Regions from separate parts of the Vibrio sp. BS-M-Sm-2 genome, predicted to be linked through region 1. Evidence: riboswitches for the same ligand, from Rfam matches in the RefSeq annotation. Region 1 holds a riboswitch; the other holds the start of a gene.
The links. Region 1 has a riboswitch for cyclic di-GMP ahead of gbpA (N-acetylglucosamine-binding protein GbpA). Riboswitches for the same ligand answer to the same signal wherever they lie in the genome.
Positions count from the first base shown of each region.

Region 2: it holds a riboswitch for cyclic di-GMP, as region 1 does, so the genes downstream of both, AB8613_RS14280 (TfoX/Sxy family DNA transformation protein) here and gbpA (N-acetylglucosamine-binding protein GbpA) in region 1, are expected to answer to the same signal.

Region 1 is NZ_CP167895.1:14,534-22,632, reverse strand. It holds gene AB8613_RS16215 (SURF1 family protein) at 1-339, shown strand, start outside; gene AB8613_RS16210 (hypothetical protein) at 394-1,002, shown strand; gene AB8613_RS16205 (heme A synthase) at 1,105-2,160, shown strand; gene cyoE (heme o synthase) at 2,150-3,124, shown strand; gene gbpA (N-acetylglucosamine-binding protein GbpA) at 3,236-4,702, opposite strand; cyclic di-GMP riboswitch class I at 4,775-4,864, opposite strand; gene AB8613_RS16190 (hypothetical protein) at 5,187-5,540, shown strand; gene AB8613_RS16185 (DUF3313 domain-containing protein) at 5,640-6,311, shown strand; gene AB8613_RS16180 (DUF3820 family protein) at 6,324-6,539, shown strand; gene aroG (3-deoxy-7-phosphoheptulonate synthase AroG) at 6,853-7,905, shown strand; gene AB8613_RS16170 (phosphomannomutase CpsG) at 8,016-8,099, opposite strand, start outside.
Region 2 is NZ_CP167894.1:3,102,776-3,110,874, reverse strand. It holds gene torD (molecular chaperone TorD) at 1-599, shown strand, start outside; gene purR (HTH-type transcriptional repressor PurR) at 916-1,920, shown strand; cyclic di-GMP riboswitch class I at 2,091-2,176, shown strand; gene AB8613_RS14280 (TfoX/Sxy family DNA transformation protein) at 2,304-2,894, shown strand; gene AB8613_RS14275 (TVP38/TMEM64 family protein) at 3,028-3,708, shown strand; gene AB8613_RS14270 (DUF2007 domain-containing protein) at 3,755-4,072, shown strand; gene AB8613_RS14265 (alpha/beta fold hydrolase) at 4,204-5,001, opposite strand; gene glgA (glycogen synthase GlgA) at 5,288-6,742, opposite strand; gene glgC (glucose-1-phosphate adenylyltransferase) at 6,732-7,949, opposite strand.

The DNA of each region.
Region 1 (8,099 bases):
ACACTACCAACCAAAATGTCAGGGCGTTTGTATACACGTTCGGTGAATCCTTTAAGCCATGAGTTAGCTTTAGAAAATACGACACCAAATAGAATCCAAAACCTAAACATAACAGCGTTATCAGAGTACACCGGGCAAGAAGTACTGCCCTTTGTCTTCCAACCTCAGAGTTTAGATTCATGGCCCTATGAAATGTTATGGCGTCCAACGGCGATGAAATCTGAGAAGCACTTTGGTTACTCATTTCAATGGTTTGTAATGGCTGCCGTACTTTTGTTTTTGATGTTGTTGATAGGGTTCCGATATTTTAAGAAAAATAGCCACATGAATAAGAAGTAGGCACTCGAGATTGAAATAGCGACTTAAAGGCAGTGCTTACCACAAGGAATAAATATGGATAAATCTCAAGCGCAAATGAACCAGGAAAGCACCGATGCAAACATGGCTGAGCTTAAAAGCCGCCAGACTAAGGGACGTCTGGTATTAATCGGATTATTTTTGATTTTCGCTTTACCTGCGATTATTGCCAAAACCGTGCTGGACCAGAATTGGTATACCTCAGGTGTCACTAACTCGGGCGAATTGATAGAACCCAGAACCACACTAGCGGATTTTGGCATAACGGTACCCATGGCTGGAGAAGGGTGGTTAGTAGGTTATATTGCTCCCACAGAGTGCGAAAGCTTGTGTGAGCAACAGCTCCATTATTTGAATCAAAGCTATTTGGCGCTAGGTAAAAACAAAGAGCGGGTGACCCCCGTTGTTTTTGTATCGGAGGGGAACTCGTTATCGGGTTCGCTCGATAAGCCTGCTCTATCTTTGTTAGCTGGTGGTGATCAGTTAAGTACCGAGTTTTCGCCTGCTTCCATTGTCATTATTGACCCACTAGGACAGTTGGTCATGGAGTACAAAAGCGTTTCTGATCTTTCGCAGTTAGTTGGTCAATCTAAAGGCATGATTCATGATTTAAGAAAGCTTCTCAAACTGTCACGAGTTGGGTAGTTGATAGGATTATCAACTAAAGCTTAAGTCTATAAGCTTTAGCAGATGGAGCTAATGCTTGAGTGTAAGCAACGAAAGGGAATAAGTATAGGGAGATAAACGATGCAGAATAAAGCCCCTGATTTACTGATGCTCGTGATGAGATTAACTATCTTGTTAACCCTTACCGTGATTGTTCTCGGCGCTTATACACGTTTGTCTGATGCTGGCCTTGGCTGTCCTGATTGGCCGGGTTGTTACGGAAAGATCACCGTGCCCTCTGATGCCCAAGCGGTGAATCAAGCCAATCTGCAATTTCCAGAGCGAGCTCTCGAAGCAGATAAAGCTTGGATTGAGATGATACATCGCTACTTTGCAGGAACATTAGGGCTGCTTATCTTTGTCGTTGTAGCTTGGTGTATTAAAAAGAATATTACTTCGATTGGGCTTCCTTTGCTTATTTCAGCCACTGTGATTTTTCAGGCTTTGCTTGGAATGTGGACGGTGACTCTCAAGTTGATGCCCGTTGTGGTTATGGCGCATTTGATGGGGGGCTTCACACTGTTGTCACTGTTGTGTCTGCTCTACTGTCGTTTGTCTCAATTCCAAAGCCGTTTTGGCGAGGCTTTTTATTCTCCATCACTTAAAGTTTGGGCGCTCTTTGGATTACTCATTGTGATTGGGCAGATACTACTTGGTGGCTGGACATCGTCAAACTATGCCGCTTTGGTGTGTACCCAACTGCCTATTTGTGAAGGTAACTGGATGAGCTACCTCGATTTCAAAAATGCGTTCGATTTTGCTCAACGCGGACATGATAATTATGAGTTTGGTGTGTTGGAGTATCCTGCAAGGCTCACCATCCATGTCATGCACAGGTTTGGGGCTATTGTGGCGACGTTAACGGTGCTGATGGTCGTGTATCAGTTATGGAAGTTTGGCCAAGCGCCCCATCAAAAGCTAAGCGTGATTGTCGCAATCGTGTTGTTCACTCAAATCAGTCTTGGGGTCAGCAATGTATGGTTTCACCTGCCAATCTCAGTTGCGGTTTTGCATAACCTAGTCGCAGCGATGTTGCTCATCAGCATGGTTGTAACCAATTTTGTGGTGTGGCAACGCAAACCGAGTGAGAGCTTGGTGAAGAACAGTGTATTACAAGGAGGTAATCATGGTAAGTAGAACGTCAACACAACATGAAGTAGTGGTTCAAGACGCAACCTTAAGTCATAAGATAACAGCCAACAACGACATAGCTTTAAGTAACGAAATGGCTGCAAAGAACAAAGCCACTTGGAAAGTTTACTTAACGCTGACCAAGCCTAAAGTGGTTGCTTTGATGTTGCTGACGACATTGGTCGGGATGTGTCTGGCTGTGCCTAATGGCTTACCTTTACAGCAAGCACTGTGCGGAATGATTGGGATAGGACTAATGGCGGGTTCAGCAGCTGCATTTAACCACTTGATCGATAAAAAGATCGACGGTCAGATGACTCGAACAAACCGACGACCTTTACCGTCAGGTGAGCTGAGTAGTGTGCGTGTATTCAGCTTTGCAGCGGGTATCGGCTTACTTGGATTCGTCACGCTTGTCGTGTGGGTCAATCAACTCACCGCTTGGCTAACTTTTGCAAGCTTGTTGGGTTATGCAGTGATTTATACCATGTACTTAAAGCGAGCGACGCCACAAAACATCGTGATTGCTGGGATCGCAGGTGCAATGCCTCCGCTATTGGGTTGGACGGCGGTTACCAATGAGTTGCACTCAAATGCTTGGTTGTTGGTGATGATCATCTTTATTTGGACGCCTCCGCACTTCTGGGCGTTGGCAATTCATCGTCGTGATGAGTATGCCAAAGTGAATATCCCCATGCTGCCTGTGACCCACGGAATCGAATACACTAAGACTTCTATTTTGCTCTATACCTTGTTGTTGAGCATCGTGTGTATATTGCCGGTGTTAGTCGGCATGAGCAGCTGGATATATTTGAGCGCTTCATTGGTGCTCAACGGTGGGTTTGTTTACCACGCTTGGGTACTTAAGTATCGTGATGAGCCTAATATGGCGATGAAGACCTTTAAGTTCTCCATCTATCATCTCATGATCTTGTTTGTTGCTCTGTTGGCAGACCACTATCTACTTTAACAACTGGCGTTTTTACTTTTACTGAACAAGAAAACGGATGCTTTGGGCATCCGTTTTTGTTTGGTTGATGACTAAAACGCACTTAATACAAAGTAAGTATCTAGCGAGTACTTAGTCCACTTTGTTCCAAGCACTTTGCCAGTGTGAACCGACACCTGGTTCGTACTGAGTTGCTGTTGGTGCCCATTGAACACAGTAGCCAGAGTATGGGAACTCTTTACACTGATAAACGCCACCATCGCTGCTCAATACTTTAGTACCGGCAGTGTAAGACTCAATGCTTTCTGGGAATATGAAGTCGTAATCGCCCGCTGGTGGCGGTGTTTGCTCGTCCATTAGGTGGAAATCAAGCGTGTTCTGATCCACTAAGTTACCTTGGTCATCTTTCGTCACAACCACAAGCATGTGGTGGCCAGCTTCAGACTTAGAAAGAGTCAGCTGAACACCTTCAACTTGTCCGTCTGTTAGGTCCGATTTCTGAGATGCAAGCGCTTCACGGTGATGGTTGTACACGGTAAGCTCAGCTTGGATATCGCCTGTTGCCGCTAACGTAAGATCTAGCTGGGTAGGTTGGCTCTCATCGATAATGTACTCTGACTCTAGACCTGTTACTTCTAGCTCATGCTCTGGTTCTGGAGTATCAATCTTGTAGCCGATTTCTACACTGTTAAAGCCAGAGCCTGCTTTTAGATAAACAGGGTTAGTGCCGTAAACGGGGGCGAAATCACCTTGGTCGTTCAATTGACCTGCTTTGATTTGCGTCTGCTCTTGGTTGATTTTAGAAGAAAGAGCGTAAGACCAATTATTGGCTTTGCCTTGCTCAGAACTTTCAATCACAAGCTCAGTGCTGTATGAAGCGTTCTCACCGGATTGATCGAATACGCGAGTGTAAACAGCGTCACCTACATTCAGGTCTTGTGTTGGGTTGATTTGACCGCCTTGATCCCAATCAGGAATGATAGGACCGTCGCCATCAAACTTCACGTCGATAACGTTGTAGAAAGCCGCAGCAGTGTCACCTACATCCCATACCGCAAGGATCACTTGATAACCTTCGCGTTCTGGCACATTACACAAGTGGCTTACTTGCATCGGTGGCTGTTTCATATTGCCTTCAACAACACAGAATGGCGTTAAGTCAAAGGAGCTGCGTGCCAAAGGCTGGTTTGGGTTCCAGTCTGGTTGAGTAATGTAATATTTCCAATCGCGAGTCTTGTGGTTAGCTGTGAACGTCCATTCAAAGTACTGAGAACCAGACTTGATAGGGCGTTTAACCCAGCGATCTGCTTTTTGCTCGTCTAGTGCTGCTGCTAAAGAAGATTGCGCACTGGCGATTTTCCCATCAGCAGGGCCGACTTCAGGAAAGCCTTCAGGGCCTTCCACACTTTGTGGCTCGTATTGGATACCACCACAGTTGGTGTTTTTCTCTTGCGTATCACTCGCGGGGAACTTACATAGGGCAACACGGCTCTCAGCAACGCCATTGTTGTATGCAGAGACATAACCGTGACCGAAGCTTGCACCGCTTACGCTAAGTAGCGATAGTGCGATGAGTGATTTTTTTGGGAGTTGTTTCATTATTTGTCCTTACTGTATTTGGCCGACAAAAAAGAGAACACTCCGGCATGCATTTACACTTAAATCCTATTAAGTGGCGGCCCCGCTATCATAGACAGAATATTTGTCGACAGACCGGTGGCTTTGCGTCCTATTCTTTCAAATAGTTTGCCAGAAGTGCGTTTGAGCAAACGAAATGTAGCCAACCAGTTTTATAAATGCGAATCAATCGATTGAAATGTGGAATGCCAATCTCGAACTTTTAATTCTTAATACAAATTAACTTGCTATATATTTCTTAAGTTAATGTATAAATTATTGATATAAATAAAGAAAGTATTTGCTCTAATCGTTTTTGTGAATACTTTGAGTCTTTGTGTTTCGTTCTGTAGAACAATTGTGCTCATATCAAAACCAAACCTTTGGTTTCCACTAACCGAACTCTGACATGTCATGTATGAAAAAACGGACAATTGATTGGTATGAATTATATAAAGGAGTCGGTATGGAATTCACAGAACAAGACAGAGATGCGTTGTATCAAACGTGGATGTCACAAAAATCGAGAATGCGAATTACGCAGATGGAGTTTTCAAAAAAGCTAGGGATGAACCAGCTTGATTTCTCAAATGTACTGCGAGGGGAGACGCCATTGACCATGTCTTTCATCAGTCACTTTTGCCGTTTACTTCATTTAGAACCTAGAAATGTGTTCCCTTCACTTAAAGAAGGTAATGAGTCTGGACCTAAAGTGGTGTATTTGAAAAGTAGAATGAGTGTTGATGGCGAGATTCAAAACGCTTATATCGAAGGAAATCAGGTGATTGTAGAGTATGCTCATACCGTGCAGCATGACTAATTTTAGAGCTAGCTCTGAGTTTTAACCCCTTTTTCTACAATCTTCTCACATAGGGTATGGCATACTTAGTTGGATTTTTCTATTTAATGTAAGTGCGCTATGAAACCTTTAAAACTTCTCTTGCTTGTTGCAACCAGCATTTTTTTGTTTGGTTGTGCAGGCGGTCCAATTAAAACCGCAACCAAGTTCACCAGTTATGAAGATTTTCAGCCAGGTCCTGACGGTGGTGTTGACTTAGTTTGGGCCAGAATCGGTCTGCGTGACGCACAGCGTTTGAAATCCAAGTTAGATGATTACGATTCTGTAGTGATCGACCAAATTTTTGTTTTGGCAGAAGAAGGTTCGTTAGAGCAGGACGAAATTCAGGTGCTCACTACCCACATGGTTGCGCGTTTGGAAGAGAAAATATCGCCTCATAAAACAATCGTCGATGAGCCTACGGGTAAAACATTACGCCTGAGTATCGCTCTGAGTAACGTTGAAACGCCCAACCCGATCTTAGCTGTAACGAGCAGCGTTCTGCCGTTTGGTCTTGCGATGTCAACCATATCTAAGGTGACAACAGGAGAACACACTAATGTTGGGAGTGCGAGTGTAGAGTTGTTGGTCAGTGATGCTCAAGAGGGTACTCCATTATTTGCTGCAATCGACCGAGAAGCGGGGAATAAAGATTTTTCAACCATGATTGATTCGCTAGATGATGCCAAAGATGCGATCAACTATTGGGTTGAACGTTTAGGTGATACTCTACAGAACATAGATGACGCATAGAAAGGCCGAATAGTGCTAGAGAAAGAGAATCTGATTAAGTTGGCTCGAATGCAGATGCCATTTGGAAAGTACGCGGGTCGTACACTGATTGACTTACCTGAAGAATATTTGCTGTGGTTCGACAAAAAGGGATTCCCGTCAGGCGAACTAGGCGACTTATTAAAATTGTGCCTTGCTCTCAAAATTGAAGGGCTTGATAGTGTCGTCAAGCCATTGAAAAGAATGTAATTAAACAAAAGTTCACGCTGATAACGTGAGCTTTTTTGTTTTTCAGTTCTACACAATTTCACAGGAATGGTGAAGCTTGAAGAATTACTACTCTTGCTTTCCTATAAATTACGCAATCGATAACGTGTAAATAATGTTATACGGGGTGTTTTAAATATAAAACACAAAAAAAATTGCGTTTATTTTCAATTAGTGATTGAAACTAGAGTTTTTACTAGTTAAGTTACAGGGAACAAGAAGATTAGTGCTGATAGAAAGTGACGTGAGACAACGTACATTCAGCTCAAGGATAGAAAAAAGGAAGAAGTAAGCAATGTTCCAGACTGATGATGTAAGAATTAACAAAGTAAAAGAGTTATTACCACCTGTTGCTGTTTTAGAAAAGTTTGCAGCGACAGAAATTGCTTCTTCTACAACCTTTGAAAGCCGTAAAGCGATTCACAATATTTTAGAAGATAGTGACGATCGCTTGCTTGTAATTGTTGGTCCATGTTCTATTCATGACACAGAAGCTGCTCTTGAGTACGGCAAGCGTTTAAAAGTGCTGCGTGACGAACTCGGCGATAAGCTTGAAATCGTAATGCGTGTTTACTTTGAAAAACCACGCACAACGGTAGGTTGGAAAGGTCTAATCAACGACCCGTACATGAACGATACGTTCAAACTAAATGATGGCCTTCGTTTAGGACGTAAGCTACTGCTTGACCTAACTGACATGGGCATGCCAACGGCAAGTGAATTCCTAGATATGATCACGCCTCAATACGTTGCTGACCTAATCAGTTGGGGTGCAATTGGCGCACGTACGACAGAATCTCAAGTTCACCGTGAGCTGGCTTCAGGCCTATCTTGCCCAGTTGGTTTTAAGAATGGTACTGATGGCAACATCAAGATCGCAACAGATGCTATTCGCTCTGCTAGCGCTTCTCACCACTTCTTATCGGTAACTAAGTACGGTCATTCAGCTATTGTTGAAACAGCAGGTAACCCTGATTGTCATATCATCCTACGTGGTGGTAAAGAGCCAAACTACAGCGCAGAACACGTTGGTAAGATCAAAGAAGAGCTAGCAGCTTCAGGTCTTCCACAAAAAGTAATGATTGATTTCAGCCACGCAAACAGTTCTAAGCAGTTTAAGCGTCAAATGAATGTATCTGATGACGTAAGTGCACAAATTTCTGGCGGCGACAAAGCTATCTTTGGTGTGATGATCGAGTCTCATCTAGTTGAAGGTCGTCAAGACCTTGTTGATGGTAAAGCAGCAACTTACGGTCAATCTGTTACTGACGCATGTATTGGTTGGGAAGATACTGAAACAGTACTTCGCCAGTTGGCAGACGCTGTTGAAGCTCGCCGTAACAAATAGACCAATTACAGTCAGCGACTAAGCTACTGAAAATTCAAAGCCCTTATTAGCAATCGTTAGTAAGGGCTTTTTTATGGTTTTTAGTTGAAAATTGGAAGCACCTTGTACTCTTAAATGAGAAAAGACAGTAGCTCGTTGACTTTAAATGATAACAAAGCTCTATCTTGTTTGGTTTCAACGTTAAGGCGTATTAA
Region 2 (8,099 bases), on a different replicon from region 1:
GGCTATCAAGCTTATTCGCCAAAGAGCTCACCCAAGAAGAACTCGATCACTACCACTCTGTTGAGATTCGTTCTTTCCTAACTGGTTTAGGCGAAAATGAAACACTAAAGCCTGCGATTGATCGCTTAGTCGATGCACTGAACCGTCTCCAAACACGTGAAGATGCCCAACTAGAACTGTCTGCAGACTTTTGCGATCTTTTCTTAAAGACAGACAAACACGGCGCTCTTCCTTACGCTTCCATGTATATCGGCGAAACTGGCCTTTTAAATGATAAGCCTGCAAGAGATATGGAAGAGATCATGGCCAAGCACAACTTAGTCGTGAACCAAGACTTAAAAGAGCCAGCAGACCACATCGCTATCGAACTCGATTTTCTTGGTAACTTGATCATCCGTTCTAATGAAACGGATCTTGAAGAAGAACTCGAAAAATCGTTCGCCGTTCAACAGCAGTTTATCGAACAACAACTGCTTACTTGGGTGCCAAGGTTCAACGTAAAATGTCATGACGTTGACGAATTCGGTTTCTACGCTTCAGTCTCAGCTCTGCTACTGGCATTCTGCACATTAGACACTCAATACCTCGCTGGTGAATAAGTTTATTGGATGATTTGGTAAACAAATTCAGCAGAATGTGACAATTCACCCGGATTTCTGGGTGAATTTTATTGCGAGTAATTTCTAGTCAGTCTAAAATTGTGACCGCAAACGATAAAATATGAAACATTCACGAAATGCTATGCTTATTAAAGTTCAGAGCATTTCGGTGTTAAGACAAGCCGCTCAATAGCGGTTTTTTGTTTTTTAGCACTTTAGTACCCAAAGAGCCCTACAAATTTAAGCTCTTAGTTAGGTAGCTTAACGGCTACTTCATTCCGTACTTTGGGAAAGTAGCTTCTAATAGGATAAAACCATGGCCACTATCAAAGATGTCGCTCGCTTAGCCGGCGTATCAACAACAACCGTTTCTCACGTAATCAACAAAACTCGCTTTGTTGCTGAAGCGACTCAAGAAAAAGTAAACAAAGCAGTAGATGAACTTAACTATGCGCCAAGTGCAGTTGCTCGTAGTTTGAAGTGCAATACAACACGCACTATCGGCATGCTAGTTACTCAATCAACTAACCTATTCTTCTCTGAAGTTATCGATGGTGTTGAGAGCTACTGTTACCGTCAAGGTTACACTTTGATCCTGTGTAATACGGGCGGTATCTATGAGAAGCAACGTGATTACATTCGAATGCTTGCTGAGAAACGTGTAGATGGCATCTTAGTGATGTGTTCTGACCTAACTGAAGAACTTAGAGAGATGTTAGACCGTCACGCTGACATCCCTAAAGTAATAATGGACTGGGGTCCAGAGAGTTCTCAAGCTGATAAGATCATCGATAACTCTGAAGAAGGTGGCTATCTAGCAACCAAATACCTCATTGAACGCGGTCACTCTAAGATTGCTTGTTTAAGTGGCCACTTAGACAAAGCAGCATGTGTTGAGCGTATCGCTGGTTACAAGCGTGCACTCAATGAAGCAAAGATTACTGCCGATGATGATATGATCATTGAAGGTAACTTCGAGTGTGATACGGCTGTTCTTGCTGCAGAGCAAATCGTAGAGATGGAAGATCGTCCAACCGCAGTATTCTGTTTTAATGACACAATGGCACTAGGCCTAATGAGCCGCCTGCAAGAGAAAGGAATTCGCATTCCTGAAGATATTTCCGTGATTGGTTACGACAACATCGAACTGGCTGAATACTTCTCTCCACCGTTAACTACGGTTCACCAACCTAAGCGTCGTGTTGGTAAGAATGCATTCGAAATTCTGTTAGAGCGCATAAAAGATAAAGATCATGAAAAACGCGTCTTCGAAATGCACCCTGAAATTGTTGAGCGAAGTACAGTTAAAACGTTAAATTAATTGACAACTCGAGTTTAATTGCATCAAGCGCACCTTTAGGTGCGCTTTTTTTATCAACAGCTATAATGAACTCATATGCACAAAGGAAAGATCATTAATTGAAGCAACATCACATTTTGAAATATCAACTGTGAGCCTCATTCAACAAAAACTTTATTCTATTCAATCAGTCACGCACAGGGCAAACCACTTGAAAAAGTGAGACGCAAAGCTTCCGGCCTAAACCACTCGTTGGTATGGTAGCGGGGTTACCGATGGCAAAATGCAGTAAGTACTAATAATTTAGTAATTTACGGCTTATTGACAATTTAATTGCAACATTTTGCTAATCTCTCGGACCTGCTTATTTGGTGGCGTAGTTCAAATACACCGAGATAAATAACATGGATAAACCGATACTAAAGGACTCAATGAAGTTATTTGAGCCCCTAGGAAAAATAAAATCACGCTCAATGTTTGGTGGCTTCGGTCTTTTTGCTGATGACACTATGTTTGCTCTGGTTGTAAATGACCAGCTGCACATACGAGCAGAAAAATGCACAACAAAACAATTCGAACAACAAGGGTTTCAACCGTACGTCTACAAAAAACGTGGTTTCCCTGTCGTTACTAAATATTTCGCTTTACCTGAAGGCCTGTGGCAAGACCAAGAAAAAATCTTGCAGCTTGCAACCACGTCTCTAGGTTTTGCTAAAGAAGAAAAAGCCGAGCAGTCTTCTGCTAAGCCTACTCGACTCAAAGATCTGCCTAACCTTCGACTCGCTACTGAACGCATGTTGAAAAAAGCAGGGATCGATTCCGTAGAACGTTTATATGAATCAGGCTCTGTAAACGCATTTAACGCCATCAAGGAATCGCATGCGTCTTCTGTCAGTATTGAACTACTTTGGGCGCTAGAAGGTGCGATCAATGGTACACATTGGTCAGTTATACCGCAGCAGCGTCGTGAAGAGCTTATCAATCGCGTCAATTAGCATTGTCAGTGCAAACTATCTACATAACTAAGCCGCATTTTTGCGGCTTTTTTTATATCTACTGAAAGTTAATCTAAGCTTTGCCTGTCTATCTATACTATCGGTATGCATTGAAAATTTAGAGGAAGTATCAATGAGTAAGAAAATGATATTGGGTATTATATTGGTAGTAATCATCGTCTTGTTAGGCGTCAATTTTGGCCAATACCTCACGCTTGAAAATGCCAAGGCCCAACAAGCCGTTTTAAATGACTACATTGACAGCAACTTTATTGCCGCCGCCGCTATCTATTTTGTTGCGTATGTAATGATCACTGCTTTCTCAATTCCTGGCGCCGCTGTTGTTACCCTGCTTGGAGCTGCTCTATTTGGCTTCTGGAATAGTTTACTGCTGGTATCTTTCGCAAGTGCAATTGGTGCTACCCTCGCTTTTCTAAGTAGCCGCTATCTGTTACGTGACTGGATTCAAACCAAGTTTGGTGACAAGTTAGCGACAATTAACAAGGGCGTTGAAAAAGACGGCGCATTTTACTTGTTTTCTCTGCGTCTAATTCCTGTATTCCCATTCTTCCTTATCAACCTGTTGATGGGTCTAACTCCTATGTCGGTGAGTCGTTACTACATTACGAGTCAAATCGGGATGTTGCCGGGTACTGCTGTTTTCTTGAATGCAGGTACTCAACTCGCAGAAATTGATTCACTTTCGGGCATCGTGTCGCCTTCAGTACTATTGTCATTTGCATTACTGGGTATATTCCCAATTATTGCTAAGTGGTTGATGGGGAAGTTTCGCTCAACACCAGTGGCTGAATAACGTATATAGCTAAATAACGCATATAGCCAGATAAGGTTCTATTTCAATGAAGATCTTCAGTGCATCGAATCCGACAGAAGCCCACATCATCTGTGGATTACTAGAAAGTGAGAATATTGCGTGTGAAGTCCGTGGGGAGGGTTTGTTTGGTTTGAAAGGTGAAATCCCATTCACAGAAGAAACTGACCCTTACGTATGGTTATATGAGCCAGAATTGGCCAGTAAAGCCCGCACGATTGTTAATGACTACCAAAAACAGCAAGATTCTATTATCTATGAAGAGTGGCGTTGTAGTAAATGTCATGAAGTTAACGAAGCTCAATTTGGTTCATGCTGGCAGTGCGGCGCTGCTTCACCTGAATAGCAGAGTTTCCATTATTACAGAAAATGATTCTGTAAAAGACAACCTCCAAATAAAAACGGGAAGCTAAAATTAGCTTCCCGTTTTTATTTTAATTCTATTCAAACATCTGTTCTGATAAAGAACCTAGATAATCACTGAATTTGCTTTTGAATAAAAGCGATAGATTGTTGATTGAATTCTTCAGGGTTTTCGACATTACATACATGCCCACAGTTAGCGATTTCTACCAACTCACTCGACTCATGCGCTTCCACCATTTCTTTAACAGGCTTGATGAACATATAATCGCGTTCACCCATCAAATACAAAGTTGGAATCGGCAACTCTCTGTCTTTGAAGTACTTCATCAATGGATTTACGTCAGCTGTGAGGATAAACCAACGTTTAAACTCTTTTTGGCACAGCTTTTTAGCTTCGCGGATAAACAAGTGACGTGACTCTTTCTGACTTTTTTGCGGCATCACAACATAAGCAAATAAGCTGTATAACCACATATAAGGAATAATGTGCTTACTCAGGTTTCCTAATTTGATTAAGACTTGAGAGCGAGTGTTAAGTTTAGTAACCGCACCACCAAGCACCATAGAGCGCACTCTGCTCGCAGCCAATTCAGCCACGTTGCGAACGATAATCGTGCCCAAAGACATACCCACGAAGTGCGCAGAGCGGATTTTGAGATGGTCTAACACTTTAAGAATATCAAGCGTCACCGATTTGAACGTATAACGATTCGAAATCAGTTCTTTAAGTATGTTGTCTGATTTACCATGCCCTCTGAGGTCGATGAGAAGCAAATTGAAGTGCTGCTTATACGCTTTGATCTGCTTGAACCAAATGGAGGAACTGCCTCCTGCGCCATGCACAAATACAACCCACTCATCACTCGTAGGGTGAGTAAATGTTTTATGAAATAGTAAACTCTCAGACATACCTATCGCTTTAATTATTGGAGTGGAGCTCTGCCTCATCACGAGGCGATGACCAAGGATATCACGCTATTAAGAACTTTAAGTGATAATAGTGTCAAACCTAACATTAGTCATGTGAATACCTACCCTGCCTTTTCTACATGACTAAAATGAGTTTGCAAGCTTTGTCTTCGCAAACGAGATGTGCTCTGACCAGAAAACAAGAAGGCACTCTGCTATCAGAGTGCCTTCTTCTATTAAGAACTGCAATTGTTCATAAACCAACTTTTTAAGCTAAGTCAGCAAGTTAAAATGCAGAGTGGTACATCACAAGGTATTCTTTTGCCGCATCTTCCCAACTAAAATCTTGCTGCATTGCATAAAGCTGAACACGCTTAATTTCAGATGAATTTTGAGCATAAAGCAGCAATGAACGATGCAATACTGCCAGTAGCGCTTGCGGTGTTGGCTCTTCAAAAGCAAACCCTGTCGCTACCTCAGGATCCTGATCGTAATCATTCACACTGTCTTTTAAGCCGCCTACAGAGCGAACAATAGGCAAAGTACCATAAGCCATACTATAGATTTGATTTAAACCACAAGGTTCAAATTCAGAAGGCATCAAAAAGAAATCAGAGCCAGCTTCAACCAAGTGCGCTAGTTCATTATTGTAGGCTTCTACGAATGAGAACTTGTCTGAGTGAAGTGCTGATAGCTCTTTCAACTGACTCGCCAAAACCGGATCACCTGTACCGACAATCACAATCTGAAGGTCGTTTTTCAAGAACTGATCGATGATAGGCAGTAAGTAGTGAACGCCTTTTTGATTCGTCAGGCGACAAACCATGCCATAAACCGCGCAATCGGCAACGGGTAAACCCACGTCTTGTTGCAGCTTTTGCTTACAAGCTGATTTTCCGCGAGCCATGCTGTGCTTAGTCGCTTTATATTTACGAGGAAGGAAAGCGTCTGTTTCCGGGTTCCAAGCTCCGTAATCGCAACCATTCAAAATGCCGACTAGATCAGAAGCTCTGTGTTGAAACTCAGCCGCCATACCGTGACTGCCGAGCTCTGTTTTTAGCTCTTCCGCATAAGTTGGACTTACTGCGTTCACTTTATCTGCGCACAGCACACCAGCTTTGAGCATAGTCACATGTGTATTACTAACGGCCGCTTCCGGAACATTCCGACTGTGCATTTCAGGAAGACATTGCAGCTCATCGTAGGCAAACACACCTTTAAAAACCGCATTGTGAATCGAGATAACACTGCGCGTATTTTCAAAGAAATCGTGTTGTTGATAACGCGACTTAAGCAAGAAAGGAACAAACCCTGTATGCCAGTCATTTGCATGAATGATATCAGGCTGGAAGCCAAGCTTAGGGAGCATATCAAGACAGGCTGCACTGAAGAACGAGAAGCGCTCTCCATTATCAGCATAAGCTTGATTGTTTTCAGCGTACATTTCAGGACGGTCGAAATATTTGGCACATTCAATACCAAAAACTGGAACGCCTTCTACGCTCAGTTTTTTCACTTGGTAAGCCGTATGAGGCCAATGATCGAGTTCAGTCGATAAAACAACTTCTGCTGAATCAATGTTTGGAATATTTCTATAGGCGGGGATAGTCACTCGAACGTCCTGTTCGAGTGTTTGCAACGCTTTCGGCAGTGCCTTGGCTACATCAGCCAAGCCACCACTTTTAATCAAGCCTTCAACTTCAGACGCTACAAAAAGTACCGAGAGAGTCTTAGTAACCAACTCGTGCTCCTTTAGAAATCACTACGACACCATCGTCAGATACGTGGTAATGCTTTTTGTCTTCTGTCAGATTTACACCAATCTGTGTACCCGGTGCGATATCTGCATCTTTATCAATGATAACGCGGCGCAGGATACAACCCTCACCCACTTTTACATCACCGAGTAAGATACTTTCGCTAATATCACACGCTGATGCGATATTGCTGCGGAAACCCAGTACACTCTTTTCAATACGCGAACCACGTACGTAACTACCGCTACAAACAAGACTATCAATGATCTGAATTCGACCATTTGCCGAATCAGTAAACGTAGCAGGTGGTAGTGGCGGGTAATAAGTGTGTAGAGGCCATTTACGGTTGTATAGCGAGAATGGCGCATCTTTCTTAAGAAGGTCCATGTGCGCTTGCCAGTACGCGTCAATCGTACCTACATCGCGCCAGTAAACTTCTTCTTTCTCACCAGTAATACGATTGGTGCTGAAATCATAAACAAACACATCACCACGTGGGAACATGTTTGGAATAATGTCTTTGCCGAAATCGTGTGTCGAACCTTCTCTATCAGCATCTTCCGTTAGTTCAGCAAAAAGCTCTTTCGCTTCGAACACGTAGTTGCCCATTGAAACGAGCGCTGATTCTGGATCTCCCGGGATCGACTTCGGATTTGCAGGTTTCTCTTCAAAGCCAATCATACGGCCATCAGCATCAACCTCAATAACACCGAATTCTGATGCTTCAGCAAGCGGCATACGCAGTGCAGAAACGGTTAGAGCCGCTTTCTTCTCTTTATGGAAATCAAGCATCTGTTTGATGTCCATCTTATAGATATGGTCTGAACCAAAAATACAGACTTGATCAGGTTCTTCCAACTCCATAAAGCCCATGTTTTGGTAGATAGCATCTGCTGTGCCTTCATACCAACGCTTTCCTTTACGCATTTGTGCAGGAATTGGGTCGATGAAACGGTCTGTTATACCACTGATATTCCAGCCTTTTTTCATATGGTGGAACAGTGACTGTGACTTAAATTGTGTTAATACGTAGATCTTCATTAGATCAGCATTAACGAAGTTGTTCAAAGCGAAATCAATTAAGCGGTAACTACCACCGAAAGGAACCGAGGGTTTGCTGCGAGATTCAGTTAAAGGTCTTAAGCGAGAGCCTTCACCACCAGCAAGAATCATTCCCAATACACCAGCCATTTTATTCTCCATATATCTATAGCTTGTCGATGTTAGTACTCGTAGAGGTATCTTCCTCTGGGGGATGAGCACCAACACTTATTTCGGTATTTAGCGAATATCCATTCACATACAGTGACAATATCCTAAGCCAAACGTTGTTATGTGTGC